DNA from 4 places in the Methylobacterium sp. V23 genome. Region 2 is predicted to be linked to each of the others. Evidence: predicted binding sites of a transcription regulator. Region 2 holds the regulator's gene; each other region holds the start of a gene.
The links. Region 2 encodes PhoB, which activates phosphate uptake and scavenging genes when phosphate is short. Its sites were predicted from a motif close to TGTCATNNANCTGTCAT; they were not measured.
Positions count from the first base shown of each region.

Region 1: a site for PhoB is predicted at 1,801-1,817, ahead of CRT23_RS16375 (Orn/Lys/Arg decarboxylase N-terminal domain-containing protein). Genes of this name have one in related genera too.
Region 3: a site for PhoB is predicted at 2,997-3,013, ahead of CRT23_RS25200 (alkaline phosphatase D family protein). Genes of this name have one in related genera too.
Region 4: a site for PhoB is predicted at 2,639-2,655, ahead of ppk2 (polyphosphate kinase 2). Genes of this name have one in related genera too.

Region 1 covers NZ_PDHT01000016.1:98,790-103,739, forward strand. Annotated here, with positions in the region: gene CRT23_RS16365 (nucleoside transporter C-terminal domain-containing protein) at 1-436, opposite strand, end outside; gene CRT23_RS16370 (CorA family divalent cation transporter) at 606-1,739, shown strand; gene CRT23_RS16375 (Orn/Lys/Arg decarboxylase N-terminal domain-containing protein) at 1,865-4,225, shown strand; gene CRT23_RS16380 (GNAT family N-acetyltransferase) at 4,225-4,833, shown strand; gene CRT23_RS16385 (hypothetical protein) at 4,874-4,950, opposite strand, start outside.
Region 2 covers NZ_PDHT01000019.1:61,141-66,090, reverse strand. Annotated here, with positions in the region: gene CRT23_RS17920 (MFS transporter) at 1-307, shown strand, start outside; gene CRT23_RS17915 (SDR family oxidoreductase) at 381-1,193, shown strand; gene CRT23_RS17910 (matrixin family metalloprotease) at 1,286-2,326, shown strand; gene phoB (phosphate regulon transcriptional regulator PhoB) at 2,384-3,088, opposite strand; gene phoU (phosphate signaling complex protein PhoU) at 3,118-3,843, opposite strand; gene pstB (phosphate ABC transporter ATP-binding protein PstB) at 3,930-4,748, opposite strand; gene pstA (phosphate ABC transporter permease PstA) at 4,801-4,950, opposite strand, start outside.
Region 3 covers NZ_PDHT01000048.1:8,566-13,515, forward strand. Annotated here, with positions in the region: gene CRT23_RS25180 (molybdopterin cofactor-binding domain-containing protein) at 1-270, opposite strand, end outside; gene CRT23_RS25185 ((2Fe-2S)-binding protein) at 281-727, opposite strand; gene CRT23_RS25190 (response regulator) at 1,192-1,563, opposite strand; gene CRT23_RS25195 (response regulator transcription factor) at 1,880-2,548, opposite strand; gene CRT23_RS25200 (alkaline phosphatase D family protein) at 3,057-4,643, shown strand; gene CRT23_RS25205 (ABC transporter ATP-binding protein) at 4,712-4,950, opposite strand, start outside.
Region 4 covers NZ_PDHT01000016.1:109,661-114,610, reverse strand. Annotated here, with positions in the region: gene minC (septum site-determining protein MinC) at 81-746, shown strand; gene CRT23_RS16430 (enoyl-CoA hydratase/isomerase family protein) at 750-1,589, opposite strand; gene ppk2 (polyphosphate kinase 2) at 1,681-2,598, opposite strand; gene CRT23_RS16420 (hypothetical protein) at 2,787-2,915, shown strand; gene CRT23_RS16415 (ABC-F family ATP-binding cassette domain-containing protein) at 2,967-4,592, opposite strand; gene CRT23_RS16410 (patatin-like phospholipase family protein) at 4,765-4,950, opposite strand, start outside.

The DNA.
Region 1 (4,950 bases), on a different contig from region 2:
AGGTCTCGATCCGCGAGGTGCCGATCACCCGCTGCAGCACCGCGCCGATGCCGCGCGCGGCGGCCTGCATCACGCCGAAATGGTAGAGCACCGCGATCAGCGCCGAGACGTAGAGGATCTGCGGCAGGATGCGCAGGGCCAGGATGAAGCCGCTGCCGCCGAACAGTTCGAACATCCGCGGCTCCACGAGGCCGCCGAACAGGAAGGCGGTGCCCCGGTCGCCGTAGTTCAGCACGGTCTGGACGAAGGACGCCGCCGCCGCGAGGCCCGTCCGGCCCGCCGGAATGAACAGCACCAGGGCTCCCAGCGCCAGCTGCAGCGCCAGGGCCGAGATCACCACCCGGGGCGAAATCGCCCGGCGGTTGGTGGAGAACAGCACGGCGACGGCCAGCAGCAGGGCGAGGCTCGCGCCCGCGTGAAAAAGCTTCTCGACCATACCGCCCCGCTGTTCTGCCCTGCGCCGAGCAAGCCCGATGCCGCGGCGTTTGTCGCGGGCGATATCACGTTGTCGACCAGCTCCGGGGGGGAAGCATCGCGGGCGACGGCGTGCCTCTCCGCGCGGTGCCTCTCCGCGCGCCCGTCGACGGGGAGACCAGGATGGGGCCATGGTCCGAGCCACGGTCCCGTCCCGGTTGCCCACGGCCGTCACGACACTGTCGCCCACACTTGCGATCCAGCGCCGCGACCGTCGGCGGTTTGCCGGCAACAGGGCCGCCCGCATGCCGCGCCTCCTCTCCGATACCGCCGCCCTGCCGTGCCTGCTCTTCGCGATGGTGTTCGACGCCGAGGGGCGTGGGCGCCTCTGGGAGGGCGGCGGGTTGCCGGAGCCCGTCGCGGAGGGGTTCCTGTGGCTGCATCTCGACCTCGTCGATGCGCGCCTCGACGGACTGATCGCCGCCGGGCGCTTCGGACCGCCGGCGCTCGCCGTCGCCACCTTCGCCCGTGACGGTCACCAGCGCGTGGTGATCGAGGGCACCGATCTCGGCCTCGTGATCGCCGACCGGGCACGCGAGTTCGACGGCCGGATCGCGGATGAGCCGGGCGGACGCCTCCACTGCGTCCTCGGTGCGCAGCGCCTCGTGAGCGGGCGCCGGCACGCCACCGCCGCCGCCGAGGCCGCCCGCGACGCGGTGCTGGCCGGACGCCGGGTGACGACGCCGGCGGGCCTTCTCGAGATCTTCGTCGCGGGCGTCGCCGCCTCCCTCGACGCCTCCGCGCGGCGCTTCTCCGATGCCCTCGACGCCATCGAGGACCGCATGCTCGACGAGGATCAGCCCGACGATCCCCGGCCCCTGGCGCCGATCCGCCGGCAGGCCGTGCGCCAGCACCGCCAGCTGGCGGGCCTGAGCGCGGTCTTCCACCGCCTCGAAGCCGAGACCGAGGAGGCGGACGACGCCCTGCCCGATGCGGTGGTGCGCATGGCTGCCCGGGTGGTCCAGCGCCTCGACTCGCTCCACCGCGACATGCTGGTCCTGTCCGAGCGCAGCCGCCTGCTGCAGGACGAGATCGCCGGGCGCACGGCGGCCGAGACAAACCGCCAGCTCTTCACCCTGTCGATCCTCACCGCGCTGTTCCTGCCGCCGACCCTGGTGACCGGCGTCTTCGGCATGAACACCAAGGGCCTGTTCCTGGGGGAGTTCGAGGACGGCTCGCTCCTCGCCCTGCTCATCTGCGCGGTCGCCGCCCTGGCGGTCTACGGCGTGATTCGCCGACTCGGGCTCGTCAAACGGCGCGGCTGATCGTAAGCCGGCTCTCTGTCACAGCGCGGGGAGCCTGAAAACACCGCGACCGCCGCAAGATCGTCATCGAAGCGTCACGTCCTGTCGCGAACGGTGCGCCAAACCCCTCTGGGAGCCTTTTCCGCATGGACTTCTTTCGCCGCTTCACCGTCCTGATGTGTGCGCCGAACTTCGACCCGGACGATCTCGAGGGCGTGCGCGTCCAGCAGATCATCGGCTCCGTGGAGAAGCTCGGCTTCGAGGTGGTGCGGGCCCGCCGCGTCGAGGATGCGGCCATCGCGGTCCAGACCGATTCGGCCATCGGCTGCATGGTGGTGGACTGGGGCAAGCGCGGCCTCGACGGCAAGGCCGCGGCGCTGATCAACCTGATGCGCAAGCGCGGGCTGGAGATGCCCATCGTCATCATGGTCCGGCGCAAGCGCCTGGAAGACATCCCCGTCGAGGTGCTGGATTTCATCGACGGGTACATCTTCCTCGCCGAGGAGACCCCGGACTACATCGCCCGCGGCCTGGTGAGCCGGGTGAAGCAATATGCCGAGACCCTGAAGACGCCGTTCTTCGGCGCGCTGGTCGACTATGCCGAGCAGGGCAACCAGCTCTGGACCTGCCCGGGCCACAACGGCGGCATCTTCTACAACCGTTCGCCGATCGGGCGGATCTTCGTCGAGCATCTCGGCGAGGCGGTGTTCCGCGACGATCTCGACAACTCGGTGCTCGACCTCGGCGATCTCCTCGTCCACGAGGGGCCGGCCCTGAAGGCCCAGAAGGAAGCGGCCGTCATCTTCGGGGCGGAGAAAACCTACTTCGTCCTCAACGGCACCTCGGCCTCCAACAAGATTGTGCTCTCGGCCCTGGTCGCCGAGGGCGACCTCGTGCTCTTCGACCGCAACAACCACAAGGCCGCGCATCACGGCGCGCTGTTCCTCGGCGGCGCGATTCCCGTCTTCCTCGAGACCGACCGCAACGCCTATGGGCTGATCGGCCCGATGTACCACGAGGCGCTGGACGAGAAGGCGATCCGCGAGAAGATCCGCACCAACCCGCTGATCACCGACAAGGAGGCCTGGCGGCGCGAGCGGCCGTTCCGCGTCGCGGTGGTCGAGCAGTGCACCTACGACGGCACGATCTACAACGCCCAGATGATCCTCGATAAGATCGGGCATCTCTGCGACTACATCCTCTTCGACGAGGCCTGGGCGGGCTTCATGAAGTTCCACCCGCTCTTCGCCGGCCGCTTCGCCATGGGGCTGAAAGGCCTCGACGAGACCTCGCCAGGCATCATCGCCACGCAGTCGACGCACAAGCAGCTGGCGAGCTTCTCGCAGGCCTCGCAGATCCACACCAAGGACAGCCACATCCGCGGCCAGACCCGGCGCATCGAGCACCGGCGCTTCAACGAGACCTTCCTGGTCCACGCCTCGACCTCGCCGTTCTACCCCCTGTTCGCCTCCCTCGACGTGGGCGCGCAGATGATGAAGGGGCGCTCCGGCGTCGTCCTCTGGGACGATACGATCCGCCTCGGCATCGAGTGGCGCAAGAAGGTCCGGGCCATCCGCCGCGAGTTCGAGGAGAAGGAGGGCGATCCCCTGCGGCGCTGGTTCTTCGACCCCTTCGTGCCGGACACGGTCAAGGGGCCGGACGGCAAGGTGCCGTGGGAGAGCCTCTCCACCGACGAGCTTGCCGGCAACGCGAAGTACTGGGAGCTGACCCCGGGGGCGGACTGGCACGGCTTCACCCACGTGGCGCCGGACTACGCCATGACCGACCCCAACAAGCTCACCGTGCTCACCCCGGGCTTCAACCGGCACACGGGCGCGTATGCCGAGCACGGCGTGCCGGCCCCCATCGTGGCTCAGTATCTTCGTGAAAACCGCATCGTCCCGGAGAAGAACGATCTCAACTCGCTCCTCTTCCTGCTGACCCCGGGCGTCGAATCCTCCAAGGCCGGCACGCTGATCTCCGGCCTCGTGGCCTTCAAGCGCCTGCACGACGACAACGTGCCCCTCGAGGAGGCGATGCCCGAATTCGTGCGGCGCCGGCCCAATCGCTACAAGGGCGTGCGCCTGCGCGATCTCTGCGCCGACTTCCACGCCTTCCACCGCGAGCACGGCACCAGCACGCTCCAGCGCAAGCAGTTCGAGCCGGGGCACCTGCCCGAGATGGTGATGACGCCCAAGGAGGCGGTGCAGCAGCTCACCCGCAACAACGTCGATTACGTCCCGATCGCGGAAGCCGAGGGGCGCGTGGCGACGACCTTGCTTCTGGTCTACCCGCCGGGCATCGGCACGGTGCTTCCCGGCGAGCGATTGGACGAGCGGGCCAAACCCATGCTGGACTACTTCAAGATGTTCGAGCGCTCGGCGAACCTGTTCCCGGGCTTCGAGGCCGAGATCCAGGGCGTGTTCCGCGACGTGGATCCGGACGGGACGATCCGGTTCCACACCTATGTCATGCGAGAGCCCCGCGTCATGCGCGAGGGGCGCTGATGGCGGGCTCGTCCGAGAGCGATCCCGACCTCGTCATCCGGCCCTCGTCGGATAGCGACGTGCCGGACATGGTGGACATCTACGCCCACCACATCCGGCGCGGCGTCGGCGATGTCGGGGATTTCGAGGCGGATCCGCTCCATCCCGACGATCTGAAGAAGCGGCGCAAGGCCATGCGCAAGAAGCGCCTGCCGCACCTCGTGGCCGACCGCGACGGGATCGTGGCGGGCTACGCCTACGCGGTGCCGTTCCGCAAGCGTCCGGCCTATCGCTACACCCTCAAGCACTCGATCTACGTCCACCACGAGCACCTGCACGCCGGCATCGGCCGGCGCCTGCTGCCGGCCCTGATCGAGGCTTGCGCCGCGGGCGGCTACCGGCAGATGATCGGCTACATCGATGCGCAGAACGAGGCCTCGCTCCGCCTCCACGAGGCCTGCGGCTTCGTTCGCGTCGGGCTCCTGCCGGCGGTGGGCTACAAGTTCGGGCGCTGGAGCGACAGCGTCATGGTCCAGCGCGCCCTCGGGACGGGGTCCACGGACCAGCCCGGCACCTGGACCCGCACCGTGGAGGCGGTGGTGGCGGGGCACGACTGGATCGGAAAGTAGCGCGCCGGCGCCGGGGGCGCCCGCGCGGGGATCCGGACGCCTATTGCTGCGCGCGGTTGATCAGCGCCTGCAGCGCCCGGGCCACCGCCTCGCTGACGTTCTTGCGGTACTTGCGGT
Region 2 (4,950 bases):
CGCGTCGCATCCTGACATCGCCTGGCGCCTGACCCTGTGCGGCCTCGGCTTCGGGTTGTTCCAGTCGCCCAACAACAAGGTCATCATCACCAGCGCCCCGCGGGACCGGAGCGGCGGGGCGAGCGGGATGCAATCCACCGCCCGCCTCACCGGGCAATCCTTCGGCGCGGCCCTGGTGGCGGTGATCTTCGGCCTGCACCAGGGCGGCCCGCCGGCGGGACCGGTGAGCGCGACCCTGTGGTGCGCCGTCGCGCTGGCGAGCCTCGGGGCGGTGACCAGCGTGCTGCGGCGCCAGCCCGGCGCCTGACGCATCCGCCGCGATCGCACCAGGACCCGTCCTGCGCGTTGACCCGGGCAGAGCCTCTCCCAAGGACGATCCCATGAACCTCGACCTGTCCGGCAAGCGCGCCCTCGTCAGCGGCTCCACCAGCGGCATCGGCTACGCCATCGCCAAGGCGCTGGGCGAGCTCGGGGCCAACGTGGCGATCAACGGGCGGACGCAGGAGCGGGTGCGCGACGCCGTCGAGCGCCTCAAGCGCGAGACCGGCCATGCCGGCTTCATCGGGGCACCCGGCGACGTCGCCAACCCGGACGGGGCGGCCCGGGTGGTCTCCGGCCTGCCGGACATCGACATCCTGGTGAACAACACCGGCATCTTCGAGCCGAAGCCGTTCTTCGAGATCCCGGACGAGGACTGGCGCCGGTTCTTCGACACCAACGTGATGAGCGGCGTGCGCCTCGCCCGGGCCTACACCCCCGGCATGGTCCAGCGCGGCTGGGGCCGGGTGGTCTTCATCTCCAGCGAATCCGGCGTGAACATCCCGGTGGAGATGGTGCATTACGGAATGACCAAGACCGCCCAGCTCGCGGTCGCGCGGGGGCTCGCCGAGACCGTGTCGGGCAGCGGCGTCACCGTGAACAGCGTGCTGCCGGGGCCGACCCTGTCGGAGGGCGTCGCCGAGTTCATGAAGAGCATGGCCCAGGGGCAGGACGGCGGAGCCGGGGGCGAGGTCGACCTCGACGCCGCCGGAAGGGCCTTCGTGGCCGAGCACCGCCCGACCTCGCTGATCGGTCGTCTCGCCACCGTCGAGGAGGTGGCCAGCATGGTCGCCTACCTCTGCAGCCCGGCCGCCAGCGCCACCAGCGGCGCGGCCCTCCGGGTCGATGGCGGCGTGGTGCGCAGCATCGTCTGAGGACGCGCCGCCCGGTCACGCGGCGGCGGGTGCGGTAAGGATTTCGCAACCTCTGCCGCCGACCCTGGCCCGAAGAGACGGGAGGGCAGGCAATGGGGGATTATGCGCTGGAAGGTCCGCGCTGGGGCACGGGCGCGGCGGGCACGAGCGGCGGCACCGTCACCTGGGCCGTCGACGGCACGATTCCCACCAGCTTCGTGAGCCTTCTCCAGGCCGCCTTCGCCACCTGGGCGGCGGCCGCCAACATCGCGTTCCAGCAGGTGGCCACGACGGCCAGCGCCCAGATCGACGTCACCCTCGGGGGAATCGACGGGCTCGGCGACACCCTGGGCTATGCCCATTATACCTATAGCGGCCAGCGCATGCAGTCGGTGGAGATCACCTTCGACAGCGGCGAGGGCTGGCACGCCGTCTCCGGCGGGCGGGTGGTCAGCACCCAGAACGTCGATCTCTCCCTGGTGGCGCTGCACGAGATCGGCCACGCGCTCGGCCTCGATCACTACAACACCAAGCCCGAGGTGATGAACGCCGTCCTCAACACCAGCATCAAGACCCTGGCGGCCGGCGACCTCGCCGGAATCCAGGCCCTGTACGGCGCGCCGAGCGCCCCGGTGATGGCCGCGGCCGCACCGTCGAGCCCGGTCGCCGCCTCCACCGCCCCGGCGGTCACGGCGGTGTATCGGTTCTACGACACCCATACGGGGGATCACTTCTACACCACGAGCACCGCCGAGAAGGCGCAGATCCAGCAGACGCTGCCGTGGTTCAACTACGAGGGCACCGCCTGGGCAGCCCCGGCCAAGGGCGCCGACACGGTGGACGTGTTCCGGTTCTTCGACACGGTCTCCAACGCCCACTTCTTCACGACGAGCGTGTCCGAGCGGGACCAGGTCCTGAAGACCGCGCCGAGCTACAAGTACGAGGGCGTGGCCTTCGAGGCCTACGCCGATGCCAGCGCCCCCGGCGGCCTGACCCTGGAGCGCTTCTACAACACCCAGACCGGCCAGCATCACTTCGCCGGCAGCGCCGAGGAGGCCAACGGCATCAATCACGGCGTCGCCGGTCCGGGCTGGGTCGACGAGGGCAAGGCCTTCACCGTCCACCTGCCCACCGACACGATGCTGTTCGCCTGAGCGGCGGGGCCGGCCGCTCGGCCCGGCGACTCGGCTCAGCCCAGCGACTCGGCCCGGCTACTCGGCTTCGGTCTCGAACATCTCGTCGAAGGAATAGCCCGAGCCGCGCACGGTGCGGATCGGGTCGCTCTGCCGCGGGCGGTTCAGGGCCTTGCGCAGGCGCCCGACATGGACGTCGACGGTGCGCTCGTCGATGTAGACGTCGTGGCCCCAGACGCCGTCGAGGAGCTGCTCGCGGGAGAACACCCGGCCGGGGCTCTGCATCAGGAACTCGAGGAGCTTGAACTCGGTCGGCCCGAGATGGATCTCGCGGCCCTCCCGGCGGATGCGATGGCTGACCCGGTCGAGCTCGATGTCGCCGGCCACCAGCAGGTTGGCGACGTGGGCGGGCTTGGCCCGGCGCAGCAGGGCGCGGACCCGGGCGAGGAGCTCGGGCACCGAGAACGGCTTGACGATGTAGTCGTCGGCGCCGGTTCCCAGGCCGCGGATGCGGTCGCCCTCCTCGCCGCGCGCCGTGAGCATGATCACCGGCAGCCGCTCGGTCTCGCGTCGGGCGCGGATGCGGCGGCAGAGCTCGATCCCCGACAGGGCGGGCAGCATCCAGTCGAGCAGGACGAGGTCGGGCACCTGCTCCTGCAGGCGCAGGTCCGCCTCGTCGCCGCGGGCGGCCGAGTCGACGATGAACCCCTCGGCCTCGAGGTTGTAGCGGAGGAGAAGGGTCAGGGCCTCCTCGTCCTCGACGATCAGGATACGCGTACTCATCGTGCGCTTTCGATCAGACCGGCACGGGGTCAGGCCGCGCCGGGCATGTCCACGGTGGCGTAGTTGGAGGCGTCGTTCTTCGGGCGCTCGCGCTCGGCCAGCAGGTTCTCGCCGGTGACGAGGTAGTGGATCGTCTCGGCGATGTTGGTGGTGTGGTCGCCGATGCGCTCGATGTTCTTGGCCACGAACAGGAGGTGCGTGCAGAACGAGATGTTGCGCGGATCCTCCATCATGTAGGTCAGGAGCTCGCGGAACAGGGAATTGTAGAGGGCGTCGATGGCGTCGTCGCGCTCCCAGACGCCGAGGGCCGCCTTGATGTCGCGGCTGGCATAGGCGTCGAGGACGTCCTTGAGCTGCTCCTGCACCAGGTCGCTCATGTGCTGGACGCCGATGACGATCTTCTGCGGCTGGATCTGGTCGGCGATCGCCACGACGCGCTTGGCGACGTTCTTGGCGAGGTCGCCGATGCGCTCGAGATCGTTCGAGACCCGGATCGCCGTCACGGTCTCGCGCAGGTCGATGGCCAGGGGCTGGCGCCGGGCGATGAGCAGGATCGCCCGCTCCTCGATCTCGCGCTGCAGGGTGTCGAGGCGGGTGTCGGCGGCGATCACCGCCTGGGCCAGGGGCGCGTCGCGGCGCACCAGGGCCTCGCCGGCCTCGGTCATCATCTTCTCGGCGATGCCGCCCATCTCGGAGATCGAGCGGCGCAGGTCCTCAAGGTCCGTATCGTAGGATTTGACGATGTGGTCGGGCATGGGTCTCGCTCCTCGATCGGGCCCGCCTGTCCGGTGCCCGCCCTGGCGGTGATGTGGGGCGCGGGCCGATCCCGGCCGGCGGAGGATCAGCCGAAGCGGCCGGTGATGTAGTCCTGCGTCTGGCGCTTCTCCGGATTCATGAAGATGCGCGTCGTCGGGCCGAATTCCACCAGCTCGCCGAGATACATGAAGGCGGTGAACTGCGAGATGCGCGCCGCCTGCTGCATGTTGTGCGTGACGATGACGATGGTGAATTCCGAGCGCAGCTGCTCGATCAGCTCCTCGATGCGGCCGGTGGAGATCGGGTCGAGGGCCGAGGTCGGCTCGTCGAACAGGATCACCTCGGGGCGCTGGGCCACCGTGCGGGCGATGCAGAGGCGCTGCTGCTGGCCGCCCGAGAGGCCCATGCCGGACTGCTTGAGCTTGTCCTTCACCTCGTCCCAGAGGGCGGCCTTGCGCAGGGATTCCTCGACGCGCACGTCGAGGTCGGCCTTGGGCAGCTTCTCGTAGAGGCGCAGGCCGAAGGCGACGTTGTCGTAGATCGACATCGGGAACGGGGTCGGCTTCTGGAACACCATGCCGATGCGCGAGCGCAGCTCGTTGAGGTCGACCTTGGAATCCAGCACGTTCTGGCCGTCGAGGAGGATCTCCCCTTCCGCGCGCTGGTCCGGATAGAGGCTGTAGATCCGGTTGAAGGTGCGCAGCAGGGTGGACTTGCCGCAGCCCGACGGGCCGATCAGCGCCGTGACCTGGCGGTCGTGGAAGTTGAGGTTGACCGACTTCAGGCCGTGGAAGCTGCCGTAGTAGAAGTTCAGGTCCTTGACCGCGATGCGGACCGGTGAGGACTCGTCGGCCTTGTGGCGTCCGGTGAGCTGCGCGGACGTGATCCCGGGGGCGGCGTTCATCGGTTCAAGATCCTATCGGTCGAAGGAGCGGAGACGGGCGGCGCGCGGGTGGTCAGCGCGACCGCTCGGTCTTGATGACGAAGCGGGCCACGATCGAGAGGGCGAGGATCGTGACGGTGATCAGGAGGGCGCCGGCCCAGGCGAGCTGCTGCCAGTTCGCATAGGGCGAGAGGGCGAACTGGTAGATCATCACGGGCAGGTT
Region 3 (4,950 bases), on a different contig from region 2:
GGTGTTGATGCCCTGTCCACCCTCCACGAAGGGGCTGAGCAGGCGCACGCGGCTGTCGGGGCCGATCTCGAGGAAGGCCGCGACGCGGGTTCCGGGCTTCGGGGCGACCGCCGCCGGGCCTTCGGCACGGGTCTGAGCGGCCGCTGGATCGAGGCGCAAGCCGATGCCGAGGAACAGGGCACCGGAGGCGGCGCCCAGGAAGCCCCGGCGGGAGAGGTTGCGGATCGGCTCGCGGCGGTCGGTGCGGTGGAGGGGCGTCAGGTCGGTCATCGCTTCCTCCTCAAGCCGCGGCCTGCCGCACGGCGGCGGCGATGGCGTTGTAGGTTCCGCAGCGGCAGAGGTTGGTCATGGCGCCTGCGATGTCTGCGTCGGAGGGCTTCGGGGTCTGCTTGAGCAGGCTGGTGGCGGCCATCACCTGCCCGGACTGGCAGTAGCCGCATTGCGGCACCTCGATGCCGATCCAGGCCGCCACGACCTTCGCGCCGACCGCATCCCGCTCGATTGCCTCGATGGTGGTGATCGCCTGCGCGCCGATGCTCTCGACGGGGATCTGGCAGGAGCGGGTCGCCTGCCCATCGAGCAGCACCGTGCAGGCGCCGCACTGCCCGATCCCGCAGCCATACTTGGTGCCGGTCATTCCCAGGCTGTCACGCAGAACGAAGAGCAGCGGCGTGTCGGGCTCGGCCTCGACCTCGTAGGGGTGCCCGTTCACCGAGAGCTGGACCATCGTTCGACCTCTTTGAAAGCGTGGTCACAGGATCTGACGCCATCATCCGTGGCCCTGGCCGCCCCGACGGTCTCGGCGGGAGATGGGATCGCGGTTCGCCTGCTGTCCGAACAGGCCTACAGGCCCGCGCCCTGGCTCGGAATCATACGAAGGTTAGGGGTGCTCACCCCAAGCGATGATCCCCGGGAGGCGTCGACAACCCTCGTATGGGCGTCCTCCCCGAAGGGGCGAGCGCGCCCGGCACGACGCGCGATCCGGTGGTGACGGAGGCCGATGGGTCGACACCATCGCCGCGGAGACGCACGCGCGCGCACGCGGAGGCTCCGGATCGGCCCGTCCCGGTTCGCCTCCCGATGCACAACCGGGTCGGGGGACGGGGCCTTGGCCGAGGCAAGCTTTGGGCTCGAGACGGGAGCACCTCCCGGGGCGGGTGGTCTCTTGAACGGAGGCCGGCCCGATCCGCGTCAGGTTTCCGTCATCGCGTCCAGGCAGCGGATGAGGTCGTCGGCTGCGAGAGGCTTGCGCAGGAGGTCCCGGGCGCCTCCGGCGAAAGCCCGGCGCCGGACCGTCTCGTCGGTCAGCGCGGTCATCATGACGATCGGCAGGGCCGGTCGCGAGAGCCGTACGCGATCCTGTAACTCCAAGCCGCTGAGACCAGGCATGTTGATGTCAGTGAGGAGACAAAAGACCTCGCCCTCGACGCCTGAGGCAAGGAACGCCTCACCCGAACTGAACGATCGCGTGTCATAGCCCAAGGCCTGAAGAAAGCAGGACGTCGCGTCCAAGACGGCTTCGTCGTCGTCAACGACAGCGACGGCTTTCTTCTCGACCGACACGAGTCTTCCTTTCGTGGCTCCCTGTCGGCGGACGATATCCGCCTCCATAAGCCCATAGATCGGACCGGGATATCATACGTTCGTGTAGTCCGGCCGCTCGGGCTCCGGCGCGACTCCCACCGGCCGAGGCACCTCGAACCGTCGGTGGAAGACCGCGCGCGGAAGGGGAGCCGGCCGAGCGATCCGGGATCGGTGCACGACGTGGTCTCGGACTGCGGCGGCCAACGCGTGCGCCGGAGCCCTCGTTCCGCGCTCGCCCGGGTCCGTTCCGAGACACGCCCTTCGCGGAGACCCGGCGCTCGTGCTCCCCGCCCGATCAGTTCACGCCTGCCGCCTTCAGCCATTCGGTCTTCCGCACGAGGTCGGCGACGGAGCCGGCCCCCATCTTCCGCATGACGTTGCCGCGGTGAATCTTGACGGTGATCTCGCTGATCCCCAGCGCATGGGCGATCTGCTTGTTGAGGAGCCCCTTGACCACCTGCTGCATGACCTCGGCCTCACGCGCCGTGAGGGTCCGGGCGAGGGCTTCGAGTGCGGCCATACCCGCGCGCTCGGCGCGGCGCGCCCGATCCCGATCGATCGCGACGGCGATCGCGTCCAGCATGTCCTGATCGCGGAACGGCTTGGTCAGAAAATCGAGCGCGCCGGCCTTCATGGCCTGGACACTCATGGGAATGTCGCCGTGACCGGTCATGAAGATGATCGGCATGCGATTGCCCAGGGCGATCAGCTTCCTCTGCAGATCGAGGCCGCTGGCTCCGGGCAGCCGGACATCCAGAACCAGGCAGCCGGGGCGATCCGGCAGGGCGGCGGCGAGCAGGTCGTGCGTCGATCCGAAGGCCAGCGTATCGAGTCCGACCGACCGGAGCAGGTCCTGCAGGCCGTCGCGGACGCCCTCGTCATCCTCGACGATGACGACCAGGGGAGCGGTTTTGGCGGCGGCAGTCGGCCTTGAAGAACGGCGGATATCGCTTGCCATCGTCATCAACGAGACCTTGGAACCCGCGGGCGTGCGTCGATCAAGGTCGTGCTTACCGAGATTTCCGCTGCCTGATCAAGCGCGCTTCAGCGGGCCAGAACCGATTTTCTTCTTTCGCTTACCGAGTCATCGAGCCACCGGCGCCCAGGCATGACCCTGCTTGGCCGCAAAACACCGCATCCTCGTCGATCGGAGACTGATCCAAAGCGGTCTTCATACTTGTCCGATTCTTGTGGTCCCGGTGGCGCCGGGCATCGGCGACAGCGGAAAGAAGCGGTTCTGTGCTGGCTTCCACGCGCGGCAGACCGCCCTGTCGGGGCAAGGGCACCGGCTGCCGCGGCCCGTTCGCGGGATCTTCGCAGGCGCAGGATCGTGCCACCGCGTCGATCGCGGCGCATGCCGCCCCCGCGCAGGACGGTTGTCGCCGAAAGCCGCCCATGTGTGACGCGTGCAGCGTCGTCAAGGCGTCAGACAGGATCGCCATAGCGGAGCCTTCGGAAGGGAGCCCGCCGCCATGTCCTCCTCGTCCCGTTCCAGCCTGACCCGCCGTCCGTTCCTGACGGGGGCTGCCGGCCTCATCGGGCTCGGCACCGGCGTTTTCCGGCCCGGCCTCAGCCGGGCCGCAGACCGCCCCGTCCTCACCCACGGTCTGCAATCCGGCGACGTCGACGGCACCTCCGCCGTGGTCTGGGCCCGGGCCGACCGCCCCTGCCGGGCGATGATCGAGTGGTCGACCACCGAGCGCTTCGCGGACGTTCGCGGCGGCGTCTTCGCCGATGCACTCCCGGCGAGCGACGGCACCGTGAAGGTCGCCCTGACGGACCTGCCGCCGGGCCAGGACGTGTTCTACCGGGTCCGGCTGCAGGATCTCGCCGCGCCGACGATCCTCGGCGCGCCGCAGGTCGGGCGCTTCCGCACGGCCCCGGCCGAGCGCCGCTCGGTCTCGTTCTGCTGGTCCGGCGATACGGCGGGCCAGGGCTGGGGCATCGACGAGGCCCGGGGCGGGATGACGATCTATGCAGCCATGCTGCGCAACCGGCCGGACTTCTTCCTGCATTCCGGCGACACCATCTACGCCGACGGCCCGATCGTACCGGAGGTGCGCCTGCCCGACGGCACCCTCTGGCGCAACCGCGTCACCGAGGCGGTGTCGAAGCCGGCCGAGACCCTGGAGGAGTTCCGCGGGCGCTACCGCTACAACCTGACCGACGCGAACGTGCGGGCGATGAACGCCGAGATCCCGATCTTCGCGCAGTGGGACGACCACGAGGTCACCAACAACTGGTGGCCGGGCGAGCCTCTGACCCGGGCCGAACATCTGCGGAAAGCCTATCGCGCCCCGAACGTGCTGGCGCTCCAGGTCCGCGCCACGCGGGCCTTCCACGAGTACATGCCGATGCGCTTCGCGCCGTCGGAGCCCGGCCGGGTCTACCGCAAGATCTCGCATGGGCCGCTGGTCGACGTGTTCCTGCTCGACATGCGCTCCTATCGCGGGCCGAACGGCGAGAACCGGCAGACCGCCTACGGGCCTGAGGCCCATTTCCTCGGCCCGACGCAGATCGCCTGGCTCAAGCGGGAACTTCTCGCCTCCCGCGCGACCTGGAAGGTGATCGCGGCCGACATGCCGATCGGGCTCGTCGTCCCCTACGAGTCCCAGCCGCCCTTCGGCTCGGAGGCCATCGCGCAGGGCGACGGGCCACCGCTGGGCCGGGAACTCGAGATCGCCGACCTCCTGCGCTTCCTGCGCGATGCGGGCATCCGCAACACCGTCTGGCTGACGGCGGACGTGCACTACGCGGCGGCGCATTACTACGACCCGAACCGGGCGCGATTCCAGGATTTCGAGCCGTTCTGGGAGTTCGTCGCGGGCCCGTTGCATGCCGGCACCTTCGGCCCCAACGCCCTCGACGACACCTTCGGACCCCAGCTGCGCTTCGCGAAGGCGCCCCCGCCGGGCCAGACCAATCTCTCGCCGGCCGCGGGCTACCAGTTCTTCGGCCACGTCGCGGTCGAGGGCGCGACGGAACAGATGACCGTCACCCTGAAGGACGCCGCCGATACCGCGCTCTGGTCCGTGACCCTCGATCCCGTACGACCCTAGCCTGCCGGACCGGATCGCCGGGCACCTTCCGGCCAGGCACCTTCCGGCCGGTACCCCCGTCTCGCGCCTCAGTGATGCCCCGCCATGTGCCGGCCGATGCTTCGGGCGTCGGCCTCGGCGCGGCTCACCGCGTGCACGATGCGGCCGTCGGACATCACCACGATGCGGTCCGAGAGCTCGAGGATCTCATCGAGATCCTCGCTGATCAGCAGAACCGCCGCGCCGGCGTTGCGGGCCGCCATGATCCGGGCCCGGATCTCGGCGACGGCGGTGAAGTCGAGCCCGAAACAGGGATTGGCCACGACGA
Region 4 (4,950 bases), on a different contig from region 2:
AACATCGCCCGAGAACAAGACACCCGATCGTGACCGCAAGCTCCCCCCGTCCCCCGATCCGCTTCCGCGGCCGCTCCTTCATGGCCCTGGTGCTCGCCCCGGTGCTGCCCGTCTCGGACTGGCTCGGCGAACTCGACGCCCTAGCCCGGCGCTCGCCGGCCTTCTTCGTGGGTCGCCCCGTCATCCTCGACGTGGCCGGGCTCGGGCTCGAGCGGGAGGCCCTCGTCGCCCTGGTGGCCGACCTCGCCGCCCGCGACGTCGCCGTGATGGGCATCGAAGGGGCCGACCCGGGCCAGCTCGGGGCCGGTCTGCCACCGCCCCCGGCGGGCGGGCGCCCGGTCGATGCGGTTCCGACCCCGGAGGCCTCGGCGGACGCCGCGCCGGATACGCCCGTGGTGCCGTCGGCGCCGGCCCCGTTCCGCTCGCTGATCCTCGATGCGCCCGTCCGCTCCGGCCAGACGATCCTGCACCTGGAGGGCGACATCACCGTGATGGGCTCGGTGGCCTCCGGGGCCGAGGTGATCGCGGGCGGCTCGCTCCACGTCTACGGCGCCCTGCGCGGCCGGGCGATCGCGGGAGCGGCCGGCAACCCGGAGGCCCGAATCACCTGCCGCCGGTTCGAGCCGGAACTCATCGCCATCGACGGGCTCTACCGCACCGCCGACGACCTCGGACCGGTCCAGCGCGGTCTGCCGGCCCAGGTCCGGCTCGAGGGCGACGCCATCAAGGTGGCGGGGCTGGACTAGGCCCTACCGGCCCGTCCAGGCCGGCGGGCGCTTGGCGAGGAACGCCTCCATGCCCTCGCGAAAATCCGCGCTGGTGTAGCAGAGGCGGATCAGGTCGTCGCCCGGACGGTCTTGGCCGGAATGGTCTTGGCCGAGATGGTCTTGGCCCGCATCGTCCGTGTCCTGGAGGCGGCGCAGGCCCTCCTTGGTCGCCCGCAGGGTGAGCGGCGCGTGACCGGCCACCAGGGTCGCGAGTTCCGTGGCGCGGGCCGCCAGGGCCTCCGCATCCGTCACGACCTCGCCGACGAGCCCGATGGCCAGGGCCTCCTCGGCACCGACGAGGCGGGCGGTGAAGATCATGTCCTTGACCCGCGCCGGGCCGATCAGGGCCGAGAGGCGGCGCAGGTTGCCGAGGGAGAGGCAGTTGCCCAGGGTGCGGGCGATGGGAAAGCCCAGGCGGGCATCGCGGGTGGCCAGGCGCAGGTCGCAGGCCGCCGCGATGGCCGCGCCTCCACCCGTGCAGGCGCCGGCGATCGCCGCGATGGTGGGCACGGACAGGCGCTCCAGCGCACCCATGACCCGGTCCATGAAGCGCTCGTAGTCGATCGCGTCCTGCGCGCTCGTGAAGCTCCGGAACTGGGCGATGTCGGTGCCGGCCGCGAAGGCCTTCTCGCCCGCCCCCGCGATGACCAGCGCCTTGACACGCCCCTCCGCCTCGATGCGCGCGCAGGCGTCGATCAGGCCCTGGTACATCCCGAAGGTGAGCGCGTTGCGCGCCTGCGGCCGGTTGAGGGTGAGCCGCGCGATGCCGCCCTCGACCGTGAAGAGAAGCTCGTCGGTATGGGTCGCGTCGGACGTGGTCATGCGGAGTCCCTGGGCGCCGGGCGCGGATGCGCGATCCTCCCTCTCGCCCATCGGGGCCGGCCGGAGCAAGCGGCCGGCACTCCGCCCCGCCTCAGAACACGGACGGAACGAACATCGCGTCCGGCACCGGGTGGCGGATGTAGTCCGCGTGACGCTCGCGGTCCGGCAGGTGCACCGGCGGATGCGCGACGTCGCCGTAGGGGATCTGCGCCAGGAGGTGGCTGATGCAGTTGAGGCGGGCGCGCTTCTTGTCGACGGCCTCGACCACCCACCACGGCGCCTCGGGGATGTGGGTCCGGGCGAGCATGTCCTCCTTGGCCTTGGTGTAGTCCTCCCACCGGCGGCGGGACTGCACGTCCATCGGCGAGAGCTTCCACTGCTTCAGCGGATCGTGGATGCGCATGTTGAAGCGGAATTCCTGCTCCTCGTCGGTGATCGAGAACCAGTATTTCAGCACGAGGATGCCCGAGCGGGTCAGCATGCGCTCGAACTCGGGCACGGAGCGGAAGAACTCCTCCACCTCGTCGGGCGAGCAGAAGCCCATCACGCGCTCGACGCCGGCGCGGTTGTACCAGGACCGGTCGAACAGCACGATCTCGCCGGCGGCTGGCAGGTGCGAGACGTAGCGCTGGAAGTACCATTGCGTGCGCTCGCGCTCGCTCGGGGCGGGCAGCGCCGCGACGCGGCAGACGCGCGGGTTGAGCCGCTGGGTGATGCGCTTGATCACCCCGCCCTTGCCGGCGGAGTCGCGGCCCTCGAAGATCACGACGACGCGCAGCTTCTGGGCCTGGACCCAGTCCTGCAGGCGCACCAGCTCGTGCTGCAGGCGGAACAGCTCGCGGAAATAAACCTTGCGGTCGAGGCCGGGCGGACGGGCGGGCTGTCCGAGCTCGTCGGCCAGGCGCTCCAGGCGCTCGTCCTCCATCTCGAGTTCGAGTTCCTCGTCGAAATCGTCGGCGACCTCCCGGCGGATCGCCTCGACCTCCGCTGCCCGCTGCCCGCCGTCCATGTGGAAGCCCCGTCTCCGCCGAAATGCCGGCCGCGCTTAGATCACGGCATCATGACAGGCTTGATACGGCCTGGTGAGCCGGCGACGATCCGAGGGAACGGGGACCGCACCCTGCGGGTTGAAGGGCAAGCTGCGCCATTTCGCGAGCCTGGCTCGCCCGGCGCCCCACACATCAAGAGGGTCCACCCATGAGCCTGATCGGACGCATCGTCACCAAGCTCCTCGGCAACGAGGACCGTCCCGTGGTCCGCGACGACCGCAACTACGATTCCGGCACCCCGCTCGGTCGCCTCGTGACCAAGATCCTGCGGAAGTAAGGTTTCCCTCCGGGCGGCTTCGGCCGCCCGGCCTCAGAATCCCGGCGCGGCTCAGGCCGCCCGGCGCTTGGCCTTCTTCTCGCGTCCCTGGCCGGGCGCACGCTGGCCGGCGCGGGTCCGGTCGAGCACGAACTTCGCGTAGTCGTCCATGTCGCCCGCGAAGGGCTTGACCGTGTTGTCGGCCGCCAGCCACAGGCGATCCGCCACCAGCTCCATCAGAGAGCGGTCGTGGGTGATGAGAATGACCGCCCCACCGTAATCGTTCAGCGCGTCGAGGAGTGCCCTCCGGCTGTCGATGTCGAGGTGGTTGGTCGGCTCGTCGAGGATGAGCAGGTGCGGCGCCTGCATCGCGACCAGATTGAGTAGCAGCCGCGCCCGCTCGCCGCCCGAGAGCGCATCCACCGTCGTCTCCTGCTTGTCGAAGGCCAGGCCGAAGCTCGCGAGCTTGGCGCGCCGCGCCGACTCGCTGTCGTCCGGACGCTCGCGCCGGATGATCGCCAGCGGCGTGTCCTTCGGGTCGAGAGCCTCGATCTGGTGCTGGTGGAACCAGCCGACCTGCACGCGCCCTTCCCGCACCATGCGCCCGTCGCGCACCGTGAGGGCGCCCGCCGCCATCTTGGCGAAGGTCGACTTGCCCGCGCCGTTGACGCCCAGCAATCCGATGCGGTCGTCGACGTCGAGGGTCAGGTTGAGGTCCCGCAGCACCGGCGCGTCGTCGCCATACGCGATGGTGGCGTCGGTGAGGTGCATCAGGGGCGGGGCCAGCGGCCGCTTCGGCGAGGGCAGGTGAAACGGCGCCACGTGCTCCTCAATGGTGGTGGCGATCGGCTCCAACTTGGCGAGGCGCTTGACGCGGGACTGCGCCTGGGCCGCCTTCGAGGCCTTGGCCTTGAAGCGGTCGATGAAGCTCTGCAGGTGCGCGCGCTCGGCTTCCTGCTTCTGCTTGGTCGAGGCCTGGAGGCGGGCCTTCTCGGCCCGGCGCTTCTCGAAGTCGTCGTAGCCGCCCGTGTAGAGTTCGAGCTTGCCGCCGGCCACGTGCAGGATCGCGTCCACCGAGTTGTTCAGGAGCTCGCGGTCGTGGCTGATGATCAGGGCCGAGTGCGGGTAGCGCTTCAACCGCGCCTCCAGCCAGAGGGCGCCCTCGAGGTCGAGGTAGTTGGTGGGCTCGTCGAGGAGCAGCATGTCCGGCTCGGCGAAGAGCGCGGCGGCCAGGGCTACGCGCATGCGCCAGCCGCCGGAGAACTCCGCCATCGGCCGGGTCAGGTCCTCCACCGAGAAGCCGAGACCGGAGAGGATCTCGCCGGCTCGGGCCGGGGCCCGGTCGGCATCGATCTCGATGAGGCGGGCATAGATCTCGCCCAGGCGCTCGGGTGCGGCGGTCTCGAGCTCGGTGTTCAGGGCGTCGCGCTCCACGTCGGCCGCCAGGATCGTGTCGATCAAGCTGACGGGGGTCGCGGGGTGTTCCTGGTCGACCGAGGCGACGCGGGCAGTCTTCGGCAGCAGGATGGCGCCGCCGTCGGGCTGCAGCTCGCCGAGGATGATCTTGAACAGGGTCGACTTGCCGACGCCGTTGCGGCCCACCAGCCCGACCTTGGAGCCGGGCGGAACCGCGACGCTGGCGCGATCGAAGAAGCGCCGGCCCCAGGCGCTGAAGGTGAGGTCTTCGATCTGAATCATGCGGGGGCTCGTCGGGGGCGGGGGCACCGGACGGACCCGGACGCGGTCCGAGACCCTACCGCACCGCACCATCGGACGCGAGGGGCACGGCACGCAACCGCCCCCCTCGCCGCACGCGCCCCGGGTCGAGCCCAGGGTCGTGCCCGGACGGGAAACGAGCCGGGGCGCCGGCCTACTGGGCGGCCACCACCGAGGCTTTCACCAGCGGCGCCACCGGCACGTTCTTGTGCCAGAACGTGCCGGTGCGCCCGGTCTCGTAGCCGGTCTCGTACAGGCTGCGCATGTACGCGGTGTCGAAGCCGCGGGCCGTGGAGGCGTTGGGCGCGGATTCGTCGATATAGGCGAGGTTGAAGCCGAT